Regions from separate parts of the Arthrobacter sp. ISL-69 genome, predicted to be linked through region 1. Evidence: riboswitches for the same ligand, from Rfam matches in the RefSeq annotation. Region 1 holds a riboswitch; the other holds the start of a gene.

Region 1 (4,841 bases):
GCTCATCGCACGAATCAACGACGGCAATGTCAGCAAAGCCGGGTTCCTCGCCAACGACGCCACCAAGGCGTCGCTGTCCCCCGAGGATGACCGGGTCCTGTTGGCCCTCCGACACGACGGAACGCCGGTTGACCGGACCCTGTCCACCGGCTCCTACCGTCTGGTGGCCGTGGAGGCTCCGTATGGGGACGTGATCGTCACCGGACTTCCCCTCGATGAAAAACAGAACACGCTCAGCTCACTGGTGTGGACCATGGTGATCGTTTCGATGGGAGGCCTGGTCCTGATCGGCCTTGCCGGAACGGTCCTCATCCGCCGCACCATGAAACCCCTCGAGCAGCTGTCCGAAGTGGCAACGCAGGTTTCGCAGCTTCCGCTCGATGCCGGCGAGGTTGCCCTCGCGGTGCGCGTGCCGCCGTCGAACGCGCACCCCGGAACTGAAGTGGGCAGCGTGGGCCACGCGCTAAACCTCATGCTGGACAACGTCTCCAAGGCCCTCGAGGCCCGGCAGCAGAGCGAGACGAAGGTGCGCCAGTTCGTGGCAGACGCCTCCCACGAGCTGCGCACGCCACTTACGGCAATCCGCGGCTACACGGAACTCATGCGGATGACCGAGGACTTCACTCCGGACGGCAAGAAATCCCTGGCCAGGGTGCAAAGCCAGTCCGAACGGATGACCACCTTGGTGGAGGACCTCCTGCTGCTGGCCCGGCTGGACGAAGGGCAGCCGCTCAAGATCAGCGACGTGGACCTGACGCAGCTGGTGGTGGAAACCGTCAGCGACGAGAAGGTCATGGCACCGGACCGCGTCTGGCAGCTCGAGTTGCCCGACGAGCCGGTGGTGGTCCGCGGGGACGTCACGCAGCTGCACCAGGTGCTGGCCAATTTGCTCTCCAACGCGCGCAAGCACACGGACCCCGGAACCACCGTTGTCACCGGCGTGATGCGCTCCGCTGACGGCAGCGCCGTGGTGACCGTGACGGACAACGGCGCCGGGATCCCGCCCGAATTTGTGGACCGGGTCTTTGCCCGCTTTGCCCGGGCGGACGCCGCCCGCACCAGCCCGGCAGGTTCTGCTTCGGGTTCGGCCGCCGCGGGAGCGGCCGCCGCTGAGGGGACCAGCGGGCTGGGCCTTTCGATTGTGCAGTCGATCATGGAAGCGCACGGCGGAACCGTCGAAGTCACCTCCCGTCCGGGACGCACGGAGTTCGCGCTGCGCCTCCCCTGCGAACCACCGGCAGCCTAGTTCTCAGCGCACGGAAATCACAGCCGGGCGATGCCCATTTGGGCCGGCCGGCCTTTTCCGTGATCGAACGAATCCCTGGCCTCCCCGGCGCAAGTCAACGCGCCGTCACCGTGATCCTCGTTACCGAAATGTGACTTAAGGTTCTATCTCCTGTACGGTTTTTAGAGTGCGGCCACCGTTCCGGCCGCATATCCGGATGGACGCCAAACTCTGCCGCTACCCGGATTTCCTCATGATTAGGCAGAGGCGGGGGACCCAGGTCTCCGGGCATTCTGCATCGCCGCCCTCGGGGTGAAGCCGACACGTGAAGTTCCGTGCGGCCGGATGACCTCATCCGAACCCGACAGCTAACTCCGCCGGCATCGAGAGGCAACCATGACTAAATCCACGCCAGAAGTACGTCCAGAGCGCCCTTCAGCTAAGACCACGGCGCCCGCAGAACGCTCACGCCACCGCGCCGAATCAGCCAAGACGGCGTCCCCGCTGTCCCGGTTTGCCGCCGGCCTGCACGGCTCCGGCCGCCGCGCCGCTGTGGTGGCCACCGCCTGCGCCGTGCTGATCGGCGTCGGCGCCGCCGGCCAGGCTTCCGAGCCCGCCGCACCGGCAAGCTCGGCGACGGCCGCGGAAGTCGCCGCCGCGAGCGCCGACACGAAGTCGAAGCTCGCGTTCGAAAAGATCCTGGTTTCGGCCATGCCGGCTCCGGCTTCTGTCAGCATGTCCCCGCAGTCGACCGAAGAGCAGCCCGCGGAGGAGAAGGCCGCGGAGGCACCGGCCCCCGCGGCGGCACCGGCAGCAGCTCCGGAACCAGCTCCGGCTCCCGCGCCGCCAGTCGCCGTGGACGACCCCGCAGCTGCCCAGGCGTATGCCGCCTCGCAGCTCGGCAACTACGGCTGGGCCCCTGACCAGATGCAGTGCCTGACCACGCTGTGGACCAAGGAATCGGATTGGAAGACCACGGCCACGAATGCCAGCAGTGGCGCGTACGGCATCGTCCAGTCCCTGCCGGCCGAAAAGATGGCCAGCGCGGGCGGAGACTACCTCACCAATTTCCGCACTCAGATCAACTGGGGCCTGAACTACGTCAAGGAGCGCTACGGCTCCCCCTGCGACGCCCTGAACTTCCACTACGCCAATAACTGGTACTAAGCCGGCCCATACCCGCCGGACTTGGTCCGTATCACCCGAAGGCCCCGAATCCACGTGATTCGGGGCCTTCGGCCGTGTTGCGGGCGTATCGCTTCCCCCGGTTCCGGTGCCGTTGAGCTCCCTTTCCGGAATCACAAGGTTTTCACAAGGTTGCGGGGTGACTCTTGGTCGCCGCCGCTTTCAATCGTCTTCCAAGCGGCAGCCGGCCCCAGGGCCGTCATCAAGATCTAGGGAGCAACAATGAAAAAATGGTTAGTTCCAACGGCCGTCCTGGCCTCAATTTTCGCAGCCGCCGCTCCGGCCGTTGCCGCCCCTTCGGGCCCACCGATATCCGTTTCTGGATCCGGGACATTTACGAACTGTGGATTTGATGTCACCGGTACAGTCACCGGGAAGGTCAAGAACATCACGACGCCGTCCGGAGACGTCATCAGCACTTCCCCGGGTCTGAAGATAACGCTCACGGGGGACGAAAGCGGTAAGTCGGTCAGCTACGTCATCACGGGTGTCCTCTTCTTTTCATTCCCGAGCGACGACGTGGTCGAAGTGAAGGCCACCGGCCTCAACCTCCTTCAGCTCCCATCTCCTGACGGGCTCATCCTCACGCGCGGGAATGTCAACTTCGCTGTGGACCCCGCCGGCAACGAATTGCGACGATTCTCAGGGTCCGGCACGGCAGTCAATGTTTGTCCGCTACTGGCTCCCTAACGAACCGAACCGCGGCGGCGGTGCACCCACCAATGACGGTGGGCGCACCGCCGCCGCTTCCGTTCCCGCATCCGTCCCGGCAGGTTCCACAGCAGGTGCACAGCTGTGGCCTAAATCCCTCATATGCGCCGACTTCATAGTTGAACCATGACGCTCACAGACCAGGCCCCGGGGACCCCTCCGCACCCGCAACCGCAGGCCGCCGTCGACGTCCTGACGGGTGCCGCTCCGGCGCTTTCCGGTGCGGGTAACATCCGCCGCGTCCCTATCGACACGCGGGCCGCCGTCGACGAACGGACCGGGACCGCCGTGCCTGTCATGGATGTGACCATCCCGGTCTACAACGAGGAACAGGATCTGGAGCAGTCTCTCCGGCGGCTGCACGCTTACCTGCACAGCACTTTCCCGAACACCTTCCGGATTACTGTTGCGGACAACGCCAGCACTGACGGCACGCTTCGCGTCGCCGAACGTGTGGCACGGGAACTCCGCGAGATCACCGTGGTCCGGCTCCCGGACAAGGGAAGGGGAAACGCACTTCGCACGGTGTGGCTCGCGTCGCCGTCGCCAGTGCTGGCTTACATGGATGTGAACCTTTCCACCGACCTTGCTGCGCTGGCCCCCTTGATAGCGCCGCTCATCTCCGGGCATTCCGACCTGGCGGTCGGAACCCGGCTATCGCGCAGTTCGCGTGTTGTCCGGGGCCACCGGCGGGCGTTCATCCCCCGTGGCTACAACCTGTTGCTGCATACCCTTCTGGGCGCACATTTCAGCGATGCGCAGTGCGGCTTCAAGGCCATCCGCGGGGATATCGCCCGGCAGCTCCTCCCCCACACCGCGGACCACGCCTGGTTCTTCGACACCGAGCTGCTGGTCCTGGCCGAAAAATGCGGGCTCCGGGTGCACGAGGTGCCCGTGGACTGGGTAAACGAATCCGACGCCGGCGTGGACCTTCTCCGGACCGCCCTCGCCGACCTGCGCGGCATGCGCCGCCTTAGCCGCGACCTGGCGACCGGCCGCATACCTGTTCCTGAACTTCGCTCAGCCCTGGACAGTGGTCCGTGCCGGTGACGTCCGGCTGAACGGCGGTAGTGACGGCGCGGCTACGCGTCCCCAAGCCACGTCATGGCTTCGTCCAGGCAGGTGAAATACCGCGTGGGAGCAGCGGGAGAGTTGATGCTGAGGAAGAAATTGGCCATGGCCCGGTCCACTGGGGACGACCCGAGGAGCGCCACCCGCGCCACTGTGCTGGGACGGGCGAAGACGCGCCGTGCACCGCGGCTCATGGATGCCGCGGCCGCCATGTCCACCAGCATCGGATAAGGGCGCCCGCTGCTCAACTCCTTGACCGCCGCGATGACGGCCGCCGCGGCATCCTCCGATATGGCCAAGCCTGGAATCCATCGCACATGAAGAACACCATCTCGCAGTGCAACGGTGCCTCTGGCACCGTCAATCGAAACCTCGGTCATCCATCCCCCCAGATAGTGTCAGCCGTCTTCACTGACCCTAGCCGACAGGCGGCCGGTTCGGACGTCAGAACCGGAAGGAAATCGTCCTGCCCCCGGCGTCGTCCACTGCCGTGCTCATGGACACCTTGGTGTAATCGTCTATGTGCAGGACGCCCTCCGGCAGCTCACCGGTGTTGGGCCCGATGGCTACGGTCCTGATCCCGGCGGCGAGTCCGGCCGCAATGCCAGCGGGGGCGTCCTCAAAGACCACTGCGTCGGCCGGCTCGACC
Region 2 (4,841 bases), on a different contig from region 1:
ACGCCCCGGCGGCTCACAGCCGTGATTGTGTTGTACCGGGGCCGGATGTAGCGGTTGAGGAGAATCACGGACGGGCGGCCCAGGATCTCCTGCGGCCCTACGACAGGATCGTCGCCTTCGGCCACCACGCTTGCTTTTCCGGTCAGCACAAGAACCAGCGCCCGGCGGAAGGTCACAACCGCCAGCGGTTCATATCCAGCATTAAGAACGAGAGTGCGCATGCACATACCTCTTCACGGCCGCACCCGTCAGGGGCTCGAGGGCCGGCTGCCCTCTGCTTGTCCGGGCTATGGATCGACAACACAAGAGTAAACACTCAAGTGCCCGATCACCGAATCGGGCCTTTACCACACGCTGCGTGTCGGTAAAAATTCACCTGCCGGAAACGCAGAAGAACCCCTGCCGATGGCAGGGGTTCTTCTGGAAGTCGCTAGCCGGAGGCTTTAGCCGCCAACGCGGATGAAGACCGGGCCGGAGCCGACGTTGACGCTGAACAGGGAGGTGGTTCCACCGTTCCAGCCACCGTGCACAGCCTGGCCGTTGCCGACGTATACAGCGATGTGGGCCATGCCCATGCCGCCGTTTTCGTAGTACGCGAGGTCGCCCGGCTGTGCCTCGGCTGCACTCACGGTGCGGCCCAGGGACAGGTAACCTGCCGGCCAGCCGTGGTAGTTGATGCCCACAGCAGCAAGCGCGTTCGTGGCCAGGGCGGTGCAGTCCTGGGAAACACCGAGCTGGGCGTAAGCGGCTGCTGCAATGGAAGCACCGTTTCCGCTGGCGGCGGCGGGCGCGGCGGGAGCTGCCGGGGCGGACACAGTTGCCGCAACGGCTGCGGGAGCGGCCTCGGGAGCAGCTTCCTGAACCTCGACGACCGGCTTCGGAGCCTCCACGACGGGGGCCGGGGTGGTGGAAACAGCCGGCTTCTCGAAGGAGATGGCGATGCTGGAAGCGGCCGAGATGTTGGCCGGAGCGGAAGACTGAACTTCCAGGGTGGAAGCGGAGGTTGCTTCGCGCTGAACATTGGTGTCGGCAGCGTTGGCTGCGATACCGCTCGTCAGGACCAGACCGGAAGCAGCAGCGATAACCGCAGCCTGACGGCCCATGCCACCGGCGTTGTCGCCGACGGCCTTGGCAATGACAGCAAGCGAGTTGGTTTTGGTAACCTCGGCGCGGTGCCGTGCGATGGCACGAGTAGTCATTATTTCTCTCTTTCGTTTTCCTCAGACTGCGTGGCAGGCCGCGGTTTTTGGACGCTCCGGCATCTTGGGGGTAAGCCGGAACGGCCCGAACGGGTTTTTAGCGAATTACGCGCGCTTCAGCGAAGGGAAGCGCGTGTTTTAGCGAAGCGTGTAGAACGCAGACGTGCCCGTGGCGGACACGGCGTGCAGGATGGTGCCCTGCGACGGGTTCAGCGCGCTGATCATCATGCCGTTGCCGACGTAGATGCCAACGTGAGCGCCGCCGTTTTGCATGACCAGGTCGCCAGGCGCCGGGGTGGCGGTAGGCTTCATGGCGTTCCATGCGTTGGTGCGAGGGATGCTGATGCCGGCCTGGGCGTAGACCCACTGGGTGAAGCCTGAGCAGTCCCAGCCGCTGGGGGTGGTGCCGCCCCAGACGTAGGGGCTGCCGATCCCGGTGTAGGCGATCGCGGCGAGGCCCGATGCGGCAGCGGAGGAAACGGCGTCGGCGAGCTTGCCCGCCTTCGCTTCTCCGTCAGCCTCAGTTGAATCTGAACCGGTCGACTGAGCCCGTAAGGTTTCAACCTTGGGCGCTGCCTTCGTGGTCACTGCCGGACGCTCGAAGGAAATAGTCGCTGTCGGTTCCGCGGTAACGGCCAGCTGGGCCGACTGTGAGCCGGACTCCGTGGAAGCGGACACTCCCAGGTTGGTGTCTGCGGCGTTTGCCGGCATACCAACGCTGAGGATCAGTCCGGACGCGGCTGCAATGACAGCCGCCTGGCGACCTACGGTCCCGGCGTTGGCAGTAACAGCCTTGGACACGGAGTTCAACGGGTTCGTACGAACCGTTTGCGCACGGTGGCGCGCAGAATTGTGACGTGTAGACACGAAGGTAGCCTCTCCCAATGCCTACGAGGTGAGCTGTCGGATTCGGATGGGAGTCACCCGGCCACTCGGCTTCCTGGGAAGCTTTGCGACTTAACCCCAAGGTCTTCTTGCGAAGACCAAAATTGGTTCCCCCGCCTCTGCCAGACGATGTAATGCGAACGGACCTTGAGCGGTGGCAGAGTTAGGCAATCCACTCAAGAGCGCCAACTTCGGAAAAGTTGGCGTGCTTTAGACGGTACAGGAATTCCGTGTGAATGTCACATTCAGGTCACGGCATGTCACGGGAATGCGAGAGTGTTCCATCGGATTGGATCAGAGCCAGCCGGTGGGGTCAACGACTTCGCCGTTGACCATCACTTCAAAATGGAGGTGGCAGCCCGTGGAGGCGCCGGTGGTCCCGCTGAGGGCCACAACGTCGCCACGGCTGACCTTCTGGCCTACCTGGACGTTGGACGAGGACAAGTGGTTATACGTGGTCTCCAGGCCGTTGCCGTGGTCAATCACCACGCGGTTTCCGCCGCCGTAGGGGTGCCATCCGGTGAACGTCACCGTTCCGCTGGCCGCGGCCATGACACTTGTGCCGCACTGGGCCGCATAGTCCTGCCCGCGGTGGAATTCGCCGGTGCCGCCGGTGATCGGGCTGACCCGAAAGCCGAAGGGGGATGCGGAAACCATCTGCGCCAGCGGTGCCCCGAGGCTTCCGGTGGACGCTGCACGGGTAATGGTGCCGGCGGACTGCGCGCTCAGCAGCTGCTTGAGCTTGCCGTCGGGATCGCCCTTGGTGGCGATATAGGTCCGGTTGAAGTCGATTTTGGCGCCTGCAGCCGCGGAAACCTCAGGCTGCGCCGCTACAGATGCGGCGGCCGCGGACGTGTTTCCGGTGTCCGCTGTGCTCATCATGGGTCCGGTTGACGGGACGGTCACAGTGAGGACCAGTCCGGTGGCGGCCAGGGCAATGCCGGCCTTCTGACCCACACCGCTCGCGGAAGCGAACTCCGTGACCTGACTGAACAGGCTCCGGCGCCGGCGCGCATCACGATGTGCATCGCGTGGCCTGACCGTCATAACGGCTTCGGCCACGGGGTACTCCGAAGCGGGACCAGTCGCCCTGCGGCGGCCCCTGACGGTCTGCGTGGTCAAGAAATATCCTCTCTGGATAGCCTGCGGAGTTAGCTGTCGGATTCGGGTCAGAGAGATCAAAGACCCGGTCCGCCAATGCAAGGCATCCGGCACAGGGGTATCCCTAAGGATTCCTTCGTCGGAGATGACTTGCCGCTGACGGACTTCACCCCAAGGCCGTCTTTCAACGGCCGGTAGTGGTTCCCCCGCCTCTGCCAGGAGGTGATTCGTACACTGATCCGCTGGCAGAGCTCGGCTTCGGATCAGGTAACGCTTTAGTATCGGCGCTAGTCCCCAACTATAGGTGATTAATCAGCGCGGTAATAATTCCGTTATCTACGTCTCAGTGAGTTGTAGGTGGTCCTATGATGTGGGCGGTTAGCTGACGGTAACAAACACGTGGGCCGCAACTTCCGGCGGCAGCTCGAGGGCGCCTTCGATTTCAGGCACGCGCACCGAGATGTACTCCCCTACCCGCTCCAGGGCGAGCGTCGCACCCGGCCGGATTCCGCCTTCATCCAGCTGGACCAGCAGCTCCGGTTCAACCTGGATGGGTTCGGCCAGGCGGCTGACAGTAATGCGCGAGTCGGCCCCGTACCCGGTCATGGCGTCGAGCAGGTTCACCACACCGTCCGTGAACAGAGGAGCCGGTTGGCCGCCAAGCGCCGCCAGGCCGGGAATGGGATTGCCGTAGGGGGAAACAGTGGGGTGGTTCAGGAGTTCGAAGATACGCCGTTCAACGCGCTCGCTCATGACATGTTCCCAGCGGCAGGCTTCGTCGTGGACATACGCCCAGTCAAGGCCGATGACGTCAGCCAGGAGCCGTTCCGCGAGCCTGTGCTTGCGCATGACTTCGGTGGCCCGTTTCCGGCCGGTTTCGGTGAGCTCAAGGTGCCGGTCGCCGGAAACAACCACCAGCCCGTCGCGCTCCATCCGGCCGATGGTCTGCGAAACGGTGGGCCCTGAGTGGCGCAGCCGTTCGGCAATCCGGGCGCGGAGAGCCACGATGTTCTCTTCCTCAAGCTCCAAGATTGTCCGAAGATACATCTCCGTGGTGTCGATCAGATCCGTCATCCAGCTCAGCTCCTCGAGCACAGTCCTTGCGTCAGTCCCACCGTACCGCGCGGAGGCGTTCTCCGTCGGTCTCGTCAAGTGGATCTTCATCCACCGATCAGCCTTGGGAACAGCCCTCCCGGGGATCAGCCCGGCCGGGGTCGCGGCCCGCTGTACGTCAAAGTCAAGCCTAGCCTATTTTGAATTACTCCGGATAATCCGCCGCAGTACAGCCGGCGCAACTGAAGTGCGCCGACCGCCGGGATGTCTCAGTGACTGGACTATGACGGGTGCCGTTCCGTCCCCCGCAGGCACGTCAGGCAGAATATAGGGGATTCCTCCGGCAGGAACCCGTGTACTGCCGGGCCTCTCCCACGTCCACGCCGAAAAAATTGGAGCCATCGTGAGCGACACCAGCATCACTATCCCCGCCAACCTCCTGCCCAAGGACGGACGGTTCGGCGCCGGGCCTTCAAAGGTCCGCCCGGAGCAGATCGAGGCACTTTCCGCCGCGTCCGCCACGTTGCTGGGTACCTCCCACCGCCAGGCCCCGGTGAAGAACCTCGTGGGATCGGTCCGCAACGGCCTCAGCGAATTTTTCCG

Evidence for each region. Region 1 has a riboswitch for cyclic di-AMP ahead of J7I79_RS08650 (hypothetical protein). Riboswitches for the same ligand answer to the same signal wherever they lie in the genome.
Region 2: another riboswitch for cyclic di-AMP. It lies ahead of J7I79_RS03545 (C40 family peptidase); the one in region 1 lies ahead of J7I79_RS08650 (hypothetical protein).

What each region holds. Positions count from the first base shown of each region.
Region 1 covers NZ_JAGGPO010000012.1:124,738-129,578, reverse strand. Annotated here, with positions in the region: gene J7I79_RS08655 (HAMP domain-containing sensor histidine kinase) at 1-1,246, shown strand, start outside; cyclic di-AMP (ydaO/yuaA leader) riboswitch at 1,438-1,622, shown strand; gene J7I79_RS08650 (hypothetical protein) at 1,622-2,392, shown strand; gene J7I79_RS08645 (hypothetical protein) at 2,633-3,100, shown strand; gene J7I79_RS08640 (dolichyl-phosphate beta-glucosyltransferase) at 3,248-4,171, shown strand; gene J7I79_RS08635 (STAS/SEC14 domain-containing protein) at 4,204-4,491, opposite strand; gene J7I79_RS08630 (HAD-IA family hydrolase) at 4,637-4,841, opposite strand, start outside.
Region 2 covers NZ_JAGGPO010000007.1:24,175-29,015, reverse strand. Annotated here, with positions in the region: gene J7I79_RS03555 (HNH endonuclease) at 1-221, opposite strand, end outside; gene J7I79_RS03550 (NlpC/P60 family protein) at 444-1,199, opposite strand; gene J7I79_RS03545 (C40 family peptidase) at 1,338-2,000, opposite strand; cyclic di-AMP (ydaO/yuaA leader) riboswitch at 2,071-2,264, opposite strand; gene J7I79_RS03540 (M23 family metallopeptidase) at 2,379-3,206, opposite strand; cyclic di-AMP (ydaO/yuaA leader) riboswitch at 3,210-3,453, opposite strand; gene J7I79_RS03535 (metal-dependent transcriptional regulator) at 3,564-4,259, opposite strand; gene serC (phosphoserine transaminase) at 4,642-4,841, shown strand, end outside.